2 linked regions of the Prochlorococcus marinus str. MIT 9313 genome follow. The protein of the gene in region 1 binds, or shares a complex with, the protein of each later gene. Links are inferred from orthologs where the notes say so. Each region holds a gene or a part of one and is shown on either strand. Other genes may lie near its edges.

Region 1 (7,288 bases):
GGAGACGAGGCCCAGACAATGCCTGTGGGTGCAAGCCCCCGGCGAAGGGGGAATCGTCGACCCCAACAATTCGAAGATCGCTCAAACGAGGGTTGATGAGGAGGCCTGAACCATGCTGAGTCCAAAACGCGTCAAATTCCGCAAACAGCAACGAGGCCGTATGCGCGGCGTCGCCACCAGGGGCAACACCATTGCCTTTGGAGAGTTTGCCTTGCAAGCCCAGGAATGTGGCTGGATTACCTCACGCCAAATCGAGGCCAGCCGCCGAGCCATGACCCGCTACGTCAAACGGGGTGGGAAGATCTGGATCCGTATCTTCCCAGACAAGCCAGTCACTATGCGTCCCGCTGAAACACGCATGGGCTCTGGCAAGGGCAACCCTGAATTTTGGGTTGCCGTCATTAAGCCAGGTCGGATTCTGTTCGAAATGGGCGGTGCAGAGATCACCGAAGACATTGCTAAGGAAGCCATGCGCCTTGCCCAGTACAAACTGCCCATCAAAACAAAGTTCATCGGCCTGGACGACCAAGAGAAGGTTGCTGGTAGCGACAAGCCTGCCAGTGTGCCCGCCATCACCGCGGAGTCCTAACCCATGGCCCATCCCAAAGCCGCCGAGGTGCGCAAACTCACCGACGCCGACATCACAGAGCAGATCGATGGCATCCGCCGAGAGCTGTTCGATCTCCGCTTTCAGCAAGCCACCCGGCAGCTGAGCAATACGCACCGCTTCAAAGAGGCCCGCATCAAGCTGGCGCAGCTCTTGACGGTGCAGAAGGAGCGCAGCCGCTCCGCCGCCTCCTCCTGATTTTCCCCTTAGAACCCATGGCACTCAAGGAAAGGCTCGGCACCGTCGTCAGCGACAAGATGGACAAAACAGTAGTGGTAGCGGTGGAGAACCGCTTCCCCCATCCCATCTATCAGAAGACGGTCAGCCGAACCACCCGATATAAAGCCCACGACGCTGGTAACACCTGCCGTGTTGGTGATCGCGTGCGCATCACTGAGACACGCCCTCTCAGCCGATCAAAGCGTTGGACGGTTGCTGAAGTCCTCAGCCACAGTCCCAAAGCTCAAGAGGTCTCCACATGATTCAGCAAGAATCCTTCCTCACTGTTGCCGATAACAGTGGCGCCAAGCGAATCCAATGCATCCGTGTGCTGGGCTCAAACCGTCGCTATGCCCATGTAGGCGACGTCATCGTGGCAGCCGTCAAAGACGCGATGCCAAATATGAGCGTCAAGAAATCCGAGGTCGTCAAAGCTGTGGTGGTGCGCACAAAAGCAACCCTGCGCCGAGATACTGGCAACTCGATTCGTTTCGACGACAACGCCGCAGTGCTCATTAACGAAGACAAAAACCCTAGAGGCACGCGTGTTTTTGGACCGGTGGCTCGGGAACTTCGCGAGCGCAACTTCACCAAAATCGTATCCCTCGCTCCGGAGGTGATCTGAAATGCCTATCGCAACCCCCAAACAAAAAACCACTCAGCGCATCAAGATGCGCATCCATAAAGGGGACACCGTCCAAGTCATCACAGGCAAGGACAAAGGAAAAACTGGCGAAGTGTTACGCACTCTGCCCATAGAGAACCGCGTCATTGTGCAGGGCGTCAACATTCGCACCCGTCACGTCAAACCCACCCAAGAGGGAGAAAGCGGCAGGATTGTCACAGAGGAAGCGTCCGTACACGCCTCCAACGTGATGCTCTATTCCAATAAAAAAAAGATCGCCAGTCGTGTGGAGCTGGTTGTCGAAAAAGACGGCAGCAAAAAACGCCGCCTCAAAAAAACCGGAGAGTTGATCGACTAATCACAGCTCAAACCACAGAACCCTGGGCCATCTAAATCACAATTTCCAGCCCACCAACTTCCCTTTCTTCCCAATCCCCGATCTTCTGACCACGTCCAGAAGAACCCTTCCACCAAGCCATGTCACTCAAACAGCGCTACCGGGAGACCATTCAGCCCAAACTGCTGAAGGACCTAAGTCTCTCGAATATTCACGAAGTCCCCAAGGTGCTAAAAATCACCGTCAACCGAGGGCTCGGTGAGGCCGCCCAAAACGCCAAGTCCTTGGAGGCCTCAATTACTGAACTGGCTACTATCACTGGCCAGAAAGTTGTCGTGACTAGGGCCAAGAAGGCCATCGCTGGCTTCAAAATCAGGCAGGGAATGCCCATAGGTTGCGCCGTCACACTCCGCGGAGAGCGGATGTATGCCTTCCTGGAGCGCCTGATCAATCTTGCACTGCCCAGAATCCGGGACTTCCGCGGTGTCAGCCCAAAGAGTTTTGACGGCCGTGGAAACTACACCCTTGGAGTGAGGGAGCAACTCATCTTCCCTGAGATTTCCTTCGACAAGATCGATGCCATCAGGGGTATGGACATCACCATCGTGACCAGCGCCCGTACGGATGAAGAGGGCCAATCCCTCCTCCGAGAGATGGGAATGCCGTTCCGCAGCAATTAAGCCCTCTTCGGAGACGACTGAACTATGGCCAACCACGATCCAATCTCAGACATGCTCACTCGCATCCGCAATGCGAGTGAAAAACGTCACCAAACCACCCGCGTTCCTGCCTCCCGCATGTCACGCAGTATTGCCAAAGTCCTACAGCAAGAGGGCTTCATCTCTGAAATCAGCGAAGAAGGTGAAGGTGTACGCACCCATCTAGTCCTCGAATTGAAGTACAGCGGCAAACACCGCCATCCCACCATCCGCTCAATGCAGCGGGTGAGCAAACCAGGCCTGCGCATCTACAAGAACACCCGCGCCCTGCCCAAAGTCCTTGGTGGCCTTGGAATGGCAATCATCTCCACTTCCAAAGGCGTGATGAGCGACCGCGATGCCCGCAAACAGGGCGTTGGCGGAGAAGTGCTCTGTTACGTGTACTGACCCGGAACCTGAACCATGTCTCGTATCGGTAAGAATCCCATCCCCATCCCCGACAAGGTGGCTGTAACCCTTGATGGTCTTGCAGTCAGCGTCAAGGGCCCCAAAGGAGAGCTGAGCCGCACCCTTCCCGAAGGCGTCAGCGTCAGTCAGGTGGAGAACACAATTGTGGTTACACCCACAAGTCAGAAACGTAAGTCGCGTGAGCGTCACGGTCTCTGTCGCTCGCTTGTCGCCAACATGGTTGAAGGGGTGAGCAAGGGCTACACGCGCAAACTAGAACTCATCGGGGTGGGCTCACGTGCACAAGTGAAAGGCAAAAAGCTGGTAGTGAGTGCCGGTTTCAGCCATCCGGTAGAAATGGACCCACCCGAAGGAGTCACCTTTGCAGTAGAGAACAACACCAACGTCACCGTCTCAGGTGCAGACAAGGAGCTGGTGGGCAACGAAGCTGCAAAGATCCGAGCCATTCGTCCTCCTGAGCCCTACAAGGGCAAGGGGATCCGATACGAGGGCGAACGGATCCTGCGCAAAGCCGGCAAATCCGGCAAGAAATAGAGGTCTGCCTGACTTCCCTCCGCATTACCCACCATGTCTAACCTCTCCCGAAAGCAGCAGACCCAAAAGCGCCATCGGCGCCTGCGGCGCCATCTCAAGGGCACCGCCCAGCGTCCGCGCCTGGCTGTATTCCGCTCCAACAACCACATTTATGCCCAGGTTATTGATGACGAGGCCCAAAACACCCTTTGCGCCGCCTCGACTCTCGACAAGGACTTACGCACCAGCCTTAAAGCCGATGGCAGCAGCTGTGACGCCTCCAATGCCGTCGGGGACTTAGTCGCAAAACGCGCCCTCGCCAAGGGCATCCAACAGGTGGTCTTCGATCGCGGTGGCAACCTGTACCACGGCCGAGTGAAATCCCTCGCCGATGCCGCCCGTGAGGCGGGCCTTCAGTTCTGATCCCTGCTCTCACCATGACCCAACCCAACACCCAGACCACCCCAAATGACGTCCCCGCAGCTGCGGAAGGCCAACAAGAACAACAACAACAGCAACGCCGTGGCGGGGGACGAGAGCGCAGAGGTGGCGGACGCCGTGGCGACCGCCGTGGCCAAGAGCGTGATTCCGAATGGCAAGAACGAGTCGTTCAGATTCGCCGCGTCTCCAAGACCGTAAAAGGTGGGAAAAAGATGAGTTTCCGGGCCATTGTGGTTGTCGGCAACGAGCGTGGCCAAGTGGGTGTTGGAGTCGGTAAAGCCGGCGATGTGATCGGTGCTGTTCGCAAGGGTGTTGCTGATGGCAAGAAGCACCTGGTCAAGGTTCCTCTCACTCGTCACAACTCCATCCCCACCCTGTCCAACGGACGCGATGGTGCTGCCAACGTTCTCATCCGCCCCGCTGCCCCAGGGACAGGGGTCATCGCGGGCGGTTCAATTCGCACAGTTCTGGAATTAGCCGGAATCAAAAACGTTCTAGCCAAGCGTCTTGGCAGCAAAACCCCTCTAAACAATGCCCGAGCTGCCATGGTGGCTCTGGCAAGTCTCCGCACCCATAAGGAGACCGCAAAGGAACGGGGGATCTCCCTCGAGCAGATCTACTCCTGATTCCCCTATGACTACTCTTCGACTCGACTCTCTCAAAGCCAACGTAGGTGCAAGGCGCCGCAAAATGCGTAAAGGTCGCGGTATTGCCGCTGGCCAAGGAGCAAGCTGTGGTTTCGGCATGCGTGGCCAAAAGTCCCGATCTGGTCGCCCTACCCGCCCGGGCTTCGAAGGGGGCCAGATGCCTCTCTATAGGCGCGTACCCAAACTCAAACACTTCACCACAGTGAACTCAAAAGAGTTCACTGTGGTGAACGTAGCGGCCCTCAATGAGCTCAAGGCGGGTAGCACCATCAATCTCGACACCCTTGTGAAAAATGGTGTTGTCACTAGTCCCAAATACCCTTTAAAGGTACTTGGCAATGGAGAACTCAAAGTCAAGCTGACCATTCAGGCCGCTGCATTCACAGCTACAGCCCGCAGCAAGATCGAAGCCGCTGGCGGCACATGCGAAATCCTTGACTGAAACGATGCCAAGTCAATACACCTGGATATCTATGGTCTGAGCAGTCCGATAAGTCTTCAGTCAACGGACTGCTCTATTGCTTCAAACCCACCCAATCCCTTCTCTCAATGTTCGTCAGTCGGGGTCGCAACCCCAGTGCCGCTGAAGTCATAAGCCAATTGGTGCGCAACCCAGAGCTGCGCGGCAGAGTGCTGACCACACTGGGATTACTTCTTTTTATTCGCCTCGGCATCTACATCCCAATGCCAGGTATTGATCGGGTGGCCTTTCAAAGCTTCCTACAACAGGGCGGACAACTGATCGGCTTTCTAGATATTTTCACCGGTGGAGGCATCTCCACCCTGGGGATTTTCGCTCTTGGGATCCTCCCATTCATCAACGCCTCAATCATTCTCCAGTTACTCACCGCAGCCTTACCCCAACTCGAGGACCTGCAAAAAAACGAAGGCGAGGCTGGTCGTCGCAAGATCGCACAGATCACCCGCTATGTAGCTCTTGGCTGGGGTCTAGTTCAAAGTGTGATTTTTGCCCTGATCCTCCGCCAGTACGCCGTTGAAGGGCTCAGTGAGGTCGTCTTTGTCGTGCAGACAGCCCTGGCATTAGTAACAGGCTCGATGATCGTGATGTGGATGAGCGAAATCATCACTGACCGAGGGATTGGTCAAGGGGCCTCCCTTGTGATCTTCCTGAACATCGTTGCCACCCTGCCAAAAGCACTGGCTTCAACAATTGAAAAAGCACAAACCGGCGATCGCGGCGATGTGGTCGGCATCATTGTGCTCGTGATGGTTTTCCTAATGACAATCGTTGGGATCATCTTCGTGCAGGAAGGATCACGCCGTCTGCCGATTGTGAGCGCAAAAAGACAGATAGGTGGAACCAATTTGCTACCAAACCGCCAGAGCTATCTACCTCTGAAGCTGAATGCTGGTGGTGTGATGCCAATCATCTTTGCTTCTGCACTGATCTTTCTACCAATCACCATTGCAAACTTCACCAAAAACCCTTTACTCATCAGGGCTGCAAGCACTCTTAACCCAAGTGCCGCTAATCCATGGCCCTATGCCTTGGTGTTTTTCGCGCTGATTGTCGGCTTTTCTTACTTTTACGCCTCACTCACCATCAATCCAATAGACATCGCCACAAACCTCAAACGGGGAGGCGTGGCCATCCCAGGAGTGAGGCCAGGCAGTGCTACAGCGAACTACCTATCCGGAGTTCAGAACCGACTGACCCTGCTGGGCGGATTGTTCCTCGGTGCAGTTGCGATCATTCCCGCCGCGGTGGAACGCGCCACCAACGTTCAGACCTTTCAAGGCCTCGGAGCTACGTCACTGCTGATCCTTGTAGGTGTTGCCATCGACACCGCAAAACAAGTTCAGACCTATGTGATTTCTCAACGCTACGAAGGCCTTGTCCGCCAATGAACCATTCCCCACTCCGTCTGAAAGCCCTTTTTTGCCATCCATGAAGCAACGTCTCCTATTCCTAGGGCCCCCTGGCGCAGGCAAAGGGACCCAGGCTGAACGTCTCTGCGCAGCTCATGAATTAATGCACCTATCTACTGGTGATTTACTGCGTACTGAGGTCGGCGCCAAAACACCCCTTGGTCAGGAGGCGGCTGCTGTTATGAACCGAGGCGAGCTGGTCAGCGATGAGCTGGTGCTCGCCATCGTCGAAAATCAACTCAAGAACCAAAATGGTGGTTGGCTCTTGGATGGTTTTCCACGCACCTTGATCCAAGCCAAAGCACTCGAACCCTTACTTGAGGAACTCAAGCAACCAATTGAGGCTGTTGTACTACTGGAACTCAACGATGCAGTCTTAATTGAACGGTTAATTTCCCGAGGCCGCAGTGATGACAACGAGAGCGTGATTCGTAATCGCCTTGAGGTCTACCGCGAGAAAACAGCCCCCCTCATCGACCATTACCGCCAACAAGGACTGCTGCAAACGGTGGAAGCCCACGGCAGTATCGAATCAATCGCTATCAGCATCGAAAAATCCTTATGTTGACCTACGTGGTATGGTTGCCGTTTGGAAATTTGGAGAGCCACACTCCATGAAGGTGCGTGCCTCGGTCAAGAAAATGTGTGACAAATGCCGGGTGATCCGCCGCCACGGCAGGGTCATGGTGATCTGCTCCACCCCTAAGCACAAGCAGCGTCAGGGATAACTCCCTGTTGCTCAATGTTGATTGAACACCCCTGAATTGGACCTTCAATCATCACCAACCTTTCTCGCCACCATCGGCGACCCCTATCCCCCTCGATTAACTGCTAAGTGGCACGGATTGCTGGCGTAGACATACCCCGTGACAAGCGGGTTGA
Region 2 (7,724 bases), 1.8 Mb from region 1 along the record:
CAAGAACCTCTAGGATATGACGGCACTATCCTTCATGCCATCGAAAGGCTTTTACCAATAATAGCCGCGAAACAAGGTTTCACCTACAATCTTACCAATGTTCCAGGCGTTAACCGCTAATGTCCTAAAATGCTTTGATGAAATCGATGAATCCCATCATTAGCGCAGACCTTCGGACTCCAGCCCAAACAATTTCTCGCTCGTTTAATACTCAAGACATTAGTTGGAACATCAAAAGTACGGCTTTGCTGATAAGAAACTTGAAGTGGACGGCCGAGCTCATTCTCAATCAATTTAACTAGTTCACAAAGACTCAAACCTATACCTGAACCAACATTAAACAAATTCTCGGGCCCTTTATAATGACTTATAGCAAGAAGAGCTTGAACAACATCGGTAATATAAAGAAAATCGCGGATGGTGCTGCCATCTCCCCAAATCTCGAGAGGTTCTGAACGCAAAGCACGATTTAGAAAAACAGGAACCACACCTTGACAAGAATCCAGACGTTGACGCTCACCATAAGGATTCGCTAAGCGGACTACCGTACTATTTAATCCATATAGATGGCGATATAGAGAGACATATTTTTCAATCGCAAGTTTCGTAATCCCGTAAGAGCAAATGGGATCAGTAGGATGATTCTCAGCAATTGGTACCTGTTTAGGAATGCCATAAACGGTTCCTCCTGATGAGACAAATACAAATTTCTGGATACCAACTTCAAGTGAAGCCTCAAGCAAATTAAGAGCACCTAAGACGTTAATATTAATATCTTCGCGAGGATTGCGATTTGAGCTCTGCGGCAAGCTTCCACTAGCGAGATGGAAAATTATCTCGGAACCTACAAGGGCCTTCTCAAGGCCGAGACGATCTGCCATATCAAGTGGATGAAGCACAAGACCAGGGTGATCTTGTGCTTTAGGGGTAATCAGCCCTGGGAGATGACGAGAAAGTGCCCTAACCTGAGATCCCTGAGCCAACAAGGCATCAACGAGATGAGAACCGATGAAGCCACTTGCGCCAACAACAACCGCCTTCATCTTTGACCTTGATTTGTGACAAGCTTAACGCGAAAAAAATCACGTCTCACATTAAGACCTACTTGGCTGCCAAAAGAGCAAAAAAGATAGAAGGCACAAGTTCGCCACCAACCATGTTCTCTTAGAGCTTAACTTCAATGGATAATTGCTTCTAAGCTATACAAGGGAAAGAATAAGCAATAGAGCATCGGCTGGGAAAAGATTGTGACATGCCTGAAGATAGCGCAGACCCAAGCCAATCAATCTATTAACTGATTCGACTTACCAAGAACTCGCATAACCAGCTAGAAATTTGCTCAAATGCGCCACCGGCTCCCACTAAATTTAAATCATGCTGGTGGCAACTAGCACATGATTTAGGCAATTAGTTAACAACACGATTGCGTGCCACAACTACATATAACAAAAAATGATGGAGAATCCCCTCATCCGGAAATTACAAGACCCGCCTCAAACAAGCTCGATTGACAAAGTAGTTACAACCAGTAGCTACATTTAGAAGACAATGTTGATTGTTGGTGTTAAGATCCTGAGATCGAATAAACGATGGAACCAACATACCCTATTTACTTTTAAACATGTGCAAATTAGCGGGAACAGGAGGAGGCACTTAAGTTCCTTATGGCTCCTAAATAGCAACCATCGTATAAGTTAAAAGCTAGGCCTTAGTAGGATCCTAGATATCGTCTTGATCTGCAGGGATAGCATTGGATCCTGATGTAGCTGGAAAAAGTCTTCAAAAGTCCAACAACTATCGAGAAGTTTAGAGAGAGGGTACTACTCAAATTATAAATAAGGTGCGCCTACGCCATGCATGAAACAATTCAAGTTGCAATAACATCCTGATCATTCATCACCATAATTTCCAACCCCACTTGGCAAAGTAGCGCCAGGCGCTGATGATATTGATGATCATTAAACTAAATTTTTGATAATTCCCCTTTCCCCATTGATGAACAACGGAAACTTCAGGAAAATGAAGGCAACGGCCTTGATACGCTAGAGCACGAGTAAGGTCAGCATCCTCTAGATACAGGAAATAACGCTCGTCAAACCCTCCAACCTGCAAAAAAGACTCAGACCTTACAACCATGCAACATCCGCTTAAATAAGGAACCTCGAAAATATTTTGGTAATCAAATTGATCCATCACATACCAACGATCATATCTTTTTAGACAACTGGGCTTCAAAACTTCCGGGACAAAACGACGACTGAACAAACCAAGAACCGTTGGAGATTGTTTGCAGAGCTTTTGTGGCTCTCCCAACGGATCAAGAATCTGTGGTACAGCAAGACTGACATCAGAATTGTTCTGCATCCATAATAAAATTGTTTCGAAGGTGCCCGAGCACCAAGACAGATCAGTATTCAGAATACCCAAATAATCCGGGATCTCATCGAGACTAGAAACAAGCCGATTGACAGCTCGCCCATACCCAGGATTGTCTGAATTGCAGAGAAAATGGTCCGCACCCTTGGTTAACTGTTCTACTGCCTCTCCAGGACAATAATCATTGATAGCCATCGCATAGCCAATCTGAGGTGGAAGACAAGACAAACATGCAGCAAGCTGTTCAACTTCATCTTGAAGAGGGTGAAAAGCAACAAACAAAAGAATGAGATCTCGCTTCATAAATAATCAACAAGCGTTAATTCTAAAAATTCCATTTCAAGCAGATGGGAGATGCATTAGGAAACCATCGGCTTATAATAAACAGGCAATAGCTGCATACTCACCACTTTGGTGATCGGATTGAGCCTTATGCCACTTCCTCCATCGAGGATGATCGCTTTACGTGCCTGATCCAAGGGCTTCGCCAACTCTCACTGGAACGCAATATCAGTGCTTAGGAGCCGCAACCTTAAGCCCTGCAGGATGGGTTAGCAGCCCTGGCAGTCAAGTTTCGTCAAGAGATGGAACGCCGCGAATGAGTAGCAAAAAATCTTGAACGTTGCAATAAACAACGCACCAGTTCAACCGAACAGCTTCAGTTAGCTGTGACTCAAATCCAGAGTTTGTCGGAGCAATTAACAGCTCCTGAGCATGAACTTCATAGCATCAAGAGTTCATTGAGCTGGAAACTCACCAGACCTCTGCGCTGGATAAAAAATTTCAAAAAACCTCATGCCTGCTCTTGCCCTGATGCGGCTGGCTGGAACATGAACATTGAATAGATCACGTTTCGACGCATATTTGCCATCATCTCGAGAAACATATCGTAGCCCTCATTCTTGTATTCAATGAGCGGATCTTTTTGCCCATACCCTCGCAAACCTACAGATTCACGCAGAGCATCCATCGCCTGCAGATGTTCCCGCCAAAGTGTATCGATCTGCTGAAGGATAAAGAAACGTTCTGCCTCCCGCATCAACCCTGGTCGCTGCTGCTCAATCTGACCTTCCTTAATGTCATAAGCATTGCGCAGTTGCTCCTGAAGAAAAGACTTAAGCTCCTCCATACTTAACCCCTGCAACTGCTCAGGCTTTAGATCCTCAAGCAGGTAGACAAATTGCTGAACCTTGCTAACCAGTTGGCCTAAATCCCATTCTTCAGGGGGCAGGTCAGGGTTCACATAAGCCTCAACAATGTCGTCCATTGTTCGCTCTCCATAACCAATCACCTGCTTCTTGAGCCCGCGACCCTCAAGCACACGGCGACGTTCGGCATAAACGGCACGACGTTGATTGTTCATTACCTCGTCGTACTCAAAAACCTGCTTACGAATGTCGTAATAATAGGTTTCTACCTTTTTCTGAGCCCCCTCTAAAGAACGGGTGAGCATGCCCGACTCAATGGGCATGTCCTCCTCCACGCGGAAAGCATTCATCAACGAAGCCACCCGTTCTCCTCCGAAGATGCGCAATAGGTTGTCTTCCAAAGAAAGGAAAAAACGGGTACTACCTAAATCCCCCTGGCGGCCGGCACGACCACGAAGTTGATTGTCAACCCTGCGAGATTCATGACGTTCTGTTCCAATCACATGAAGACCACCTGCTTCCCTCACTCGAACCTCCTCCTGGGTCACTACCACGTCGTATTCAGTCTTTACTCTTGCGATCGACTCTCTTAAGGCAGCAATCTGCGCATCATCGGTAGGTGCTTTTTCAGCAGCAGTGGAGATGCGATCCTCTAATTCAATCACGCTCAGTGCCCTATCTCCCCAAACCTTCACAAGCTCACGAGCTAACTCCGCAAGGAACTGATCAGTGTCATCAGTGAGCGAGCAAGGATAGAGACTCCCGATTGCACGGGCCTCGCTTAAGACATGGCCGTGAGATCCATTCGAAGCAGCGGCCTTGGCAGCGAACCCACCACCTGTCTCGGCAGCCCTCTGCAATGGCACTGGTGGACGATGACCCTCCTCAGGCCGCACCAATCTTGGCAGCAAAACCTCACGCAACTTGAGGCGTGCCATGTAATCGCTATTTCCGCCGAGGATGATGTCTGTCCCACGGCCAGCCATGTTTGTGGCAATCGTCACAGCACCTGCACGGCCAGCCTGGGCCACGATCTCAGCCTCACGTTCCACATTCTCCGGCTTGGCATTCAAAAGATTGTGGGGAATCTCTTGTTCTGAGAGCAGGGAACTCAACAGTTCGCTTTTCTCAACACTGGTCGTGCCAACCAGAACAGGCCTTCCCTGCTTATGAATTTCAGCCGTTTCGTTGGCCACGGCGCGCCACTTGGCTGATTCAGTCTTATAAACCTGATCCACCCAATCCGCACGAGCCCGAGGCTGGTTGGTAGGGATCACTGAAGTCTCAAGCTTGTAGGTCTTCTCAAACTCCACCTCTTCAGTTTTAGCGGTGCCGGTCATTCCAGCCAAGCGGGGATAAAGCAGAAAGAAATTTTGATAAGTAATCGAAGCCAGAGTCTGAGTTTCAGGCTGAATCGCTAGCTGTTCCTTGGCCTCAATCGCCTGATGCTGTCCGTCGCTCCAGCGCCGGCCTGGCATCACACGGCCTGTGAACTCATCAACAATCACAGCTTCACCATCGCGCACGATGTAATTCACATCCCGAACAAACAACTCCTTGGCCTTCAATGCATTGGTGATGTAATGGGCCCAGGGATCAGCGGGGTCAAACAGATCCCTCACTCTGAGGTTCTGCTCAGCCTTGGCAAAGCCTTCATCTGTAAGTGTGCAACTGCGTTGCTTCTCATCAACCTCGTAGTCACCCTCAGGATCAATGCCATCCTTACCCTGTTCGGCAGCCCGCTCAAGAGCAGCAGCCACATCTGCAGCCTGCTGATACTTCTCCTGAGGACGCTCCACCTGTCCGGAAATGATCAAGGGAGTACGCGCCTCATCGATCAGGATCGAATCCACCTCATCGATGACGCAGTACTGAAACTCCCGCTGAACCACCTCACTCAGATCGGTGGCCATGTTGTCACGCAGGTAGTCAAAACCCAACTCTGAATTGGTTGCATAGGTGATATCGCAGGCGTAATTGCGCCGCCGCTCAGCAGGGCTCATGTCCTGCTGGATCAAACCAACACTGAGACCGAGAAAACGATGCACCTGGCCCATCCATTCAGCATCGCGCCGTGCCAGGTAATCATTGACCGTAACCACATGCACCCCACGGCCAGTGAGGGCATTGAGGTAGCTAGGCAGAGTGGCTACAAGAGTCTTCCCTTCACCGGTCTTCATCTCACCAATCTGACCCTCATGCAGGACCATGCCGCCAATCAGCTGCACATCGAAATGACGCATGCCGAGCACCCGTTTAGCAGCCTCACGTACAACAGCAAAGGCTTCTGGGAGCAGCTCATCAAGTAAAGCTCGCTGTTTGGCAAAACTGACGACATTCTCAAACTGCTGGCGAAAATCGGCCGTTTTAGAGCGCAGCTGGTCATCGCTGAGCAAGGCGATGTCCTCTTCGAGGATATTGATGTCAGTGACAATCGGCTGGTAACGCTTCAGCTTGCGGGCATTGGGATCTCCAAGCAGGAGCTTGAGCATGAAACAGATATTATTTCTGCGTGCAGCCTACTGAGCGCTCCTTGCAGGGATGCTGAAAGGAGAAAAGTACTGGCTCTAAAGAACACAACATGAACCACTACTTATGAGAAAACAGATCGAAGACATCACAAGCAAACCGTTCTGAAAACTAAGTGGAGATATCTCTCACGCGCCTACGTTCCAAGCGCCACAAGCGTAGATGAAAGCAATCTCCATTGGCCAGGGACGGATGATACAGAGGTCAGTGATCCGTTATGACCCGCATCCGTCTTGTTGAACACGCCGCCGGAGCTCCGGGCATGCGCTGGTTCGGGATGGGACCTGATCTCAAGCCAAGCCACGGACTTCTTAAACTCCACCGTCTGCTCCACAAACACGCCTTCTGGGCCCAGCAACGCGACACTTCAGAACTAAAAAAAATGCTGGCAGGCAGCAACGTGGTCATTAGCCTTTGGCGTGGCAAGCGCCTGGTGGGCTTCGGACGTGCCACCAGCGACGGGATCTACCGAGCCGTCCTATGGGACGTTGTCGTAGCTGGCGATCTGCAAGGTCATGGCTTAGGCAGACAAGTGATCGAAGCTCTGCTAATTGCTCCTGGCATCCGCAATGTTGAGCGTGTCTACTTGATGACAACAAACAGCAGAGGCTTCTACGAGCAAATGGGCTTCGAAAGGGCCAACAATCAACAGCTGTTGTTGTTGAATCTCAAAAACAACTAATTGTTCAAACTAAAAAGCGGATGAAGAGATTCGAACTCTCGACCCTCTCCTTGGCAAGGAGATGCTCTACCACTGAGCTACATCCGCAAGACGTGCCTTGGGGATGTCTCCCCTTTGACAAAGACAGCATGCACCACCGAAGGGGAACTGGTCAATTCCAATCAATCAGCTGGCGGAAGTGGCTGAGCGAAGCACTGCCATCAGCGAGCCCATTTCTAAAGCCTGTAGCCCATAACTCCAGCCCAAATTGCTCTTGATGCCAGCCCGTTCAAGCGCCTGCTGCATCGTGTCGGTTGTTAAAACGCCAAAAATCACCGGCACACCTGTCTCCCTTGAAACTGATGCAATGCCCTTACTGGCCTCAGCAACCACCACATCAAAATGGGGCGTGTCACCACGAATGACCGCACCAAGAGTGATCACCACTTGATATTGACCACTGAGTGCGAGTGTCTGCGTCACGATCGGCAACTCAAAGGCTCCAGGTACCCATGCCACATCGAGTTGTTCGCTGTTGGAAGATGTGTCGACACCATGGCGAGCCAAACAATCAAGACAGCCACTTAAAAGTTTGCCAGTGACCAAGTCGTTAAACCTGGCAACAACAACAGCTATACGCAGAGCTTGTGCATCGGTATAACACCCTTCATATGTGGCCATCATTCAGTGGCAAAAACTGCCCACATGCTCTCATCACAGCAAGTGAGTGATTGGTTCAAACCACCAAAAAGCTGATTGCTCCGTTGAGCAAAACAAGATGGAACCAAACCCCGCCAATGATTTCGATCTTTTTGATTTCAGGGTTGCGGCGATCGCCAGGATTTTTTTGGGTTGCATAAAGCACCGGAATCCCAACAACCAAAAGCAATGATGCGAACAACAGGGCGTTCACAGCGATGTCGGAAATGATCTGCATAGAGTTGAGGCGGCGGAGCCAATGCTCTGATCTTTGCAAATTCTCCCACGAGGCCGAGGCTTCTCATGAAAAG

The links.
Region 2: the proteins of secY (region 1) and secA are in contact, whole or in part, in a crystal structure (PDB 3DIN), measured with the Thermotoga maritima proteins. The link is inferred for Prochlorococcus marinus str. MIT 9313 from one-to-one orthologs. Residues at the interface, in WP_004081795.1 of Thermotoga maritima: Glu108, Gly109, Glu110, Glu111, Ala236, Glu237, Arg238, Arg239, Ile240, Thr241, Ile242, Gln243, Tyr244, Ala245, Arg246, Arg247, Val248, Thr249, Gly250, Arg251, Arg252, Val253, Tyr254, Gly256, Ala257, Ser258, Thr259, Tyr260, Leu261, Pro262; in WP_004082002.1 of Thermotoga maritima: Glu261, Ala262, Arg263, Lys300, Ala301, Arg302, Thr303, Ile304, Ile305, Leu323, Tyr324, Asp325, Pro326, Val329, Ser330, Tyr333, Ile336, Lys340, Phe345, Val349, Glu363, Phe364, Tyr374, Ser375, Gly376, Gly377, Glu393, Ile395, Thr482, Ser483.

Annotation. Positions count from the first base shown.
Region 1 is NC_005071.1:1,839,438-1,846,725, forward strand. Bases 4,282-7,225 are described here. They hold secY (preprotein translocase subunit SecY), read left to right. Parts: upstream 4,282-5,065; coding sequence 5,066-6,385; downstream 6,386-7,225. Other genes in these bases: rpsE (30S ribosomal protein S5), read left to right, coding at 4,282-4,495; rplO (50S ribosomal protein L15), read left to right, coding at 4,503-4,958; AKG35_RS09375 (adenylate kinase), read left to right, coding at 6,426-6,974; rpmJ (50S ribosomal protein L36), read left to right, coding at 7,021-7,134. In the rest of the region: rpsC (30S ribosomal protein S3), read left to right, coding at 1-96; rplP (50S ribosomal protein L16), read left to right, coding at 113-589; rpmC (50S ribosomal protein L29), read left to right, coding at 593-805; rpsQ (30S ribosomal protein S17), read left to right, coding at 823-1,089; rplN (50S ribosomal protein L14), read left to right, coding at 1,086-1,451; rplX (50S ribosomal protein L24), read left to right, coding at 1,453-1,809; rplE (50S ribosomal protein L5), read left to right, coding at 1,929-2,468; rpsH (30S ribosomal protein S8), read left to right, coding at 2,493-2,894; rplF (50S ribosomal protein L6), read left to right, coding at 2,910-3,449; rplR (50S ribosomal protein L18), read left to right, coding at 3,483-3,851; more of rpsE, read left to right, coding at 3,866-4,281; rpsM (30S ribosomal protein S13), read left to right, coding at 7,242-7,288. UniProt on the Escherichia coli protein: The central subunit of the protein translocation channel SecYEG. Consists of two halves formed by TMs 1-5 and 6-10.
Region 2 is NC_005071.1:86,918-94,641, reverse strand. What follows is about bases 2,970-6,349. They hold secA (preprotein translocase subunit SecA), read right to left. Parts: upstream 6,017-6,349; coding sequence 3,170-6,016; downstream 2,970-3,169. Other genes in these bases: AKG35_RS00435 (GNAT family N-acetyltransferase), read left to right, coding at 6,271-6,349. Outside these bases: AKG35_RS00455 (rhamnan synthesis F family protein), read left to right, coding at 1-120; AKG35_RS00450 (NAD-dependent epimerase/dehydratase family protein), read right to left, coding at 117-1,043; AKG35_RS00445 (glycosyltransferase family 2 protein), read right to left, coding at 1,897-2,679; AKG35_RS12620 (sugar phosphate nucleotidyltransferase), read right to left, coding at 2,736-2,855; more of AKG35_RS00435, read left to right, coding at 6,350-6,735; ribH (6,7-dimethyl-8-ribityllumazine synthase), read right to left, coding at 6,901-7,395; photosystem II reaction center protein PsbZ, read right to left, coding at 7,451-7,651. UniProt on the Escherichia coli protein: Required for protein export, interacts with the SecYEG preprotein conducting channel.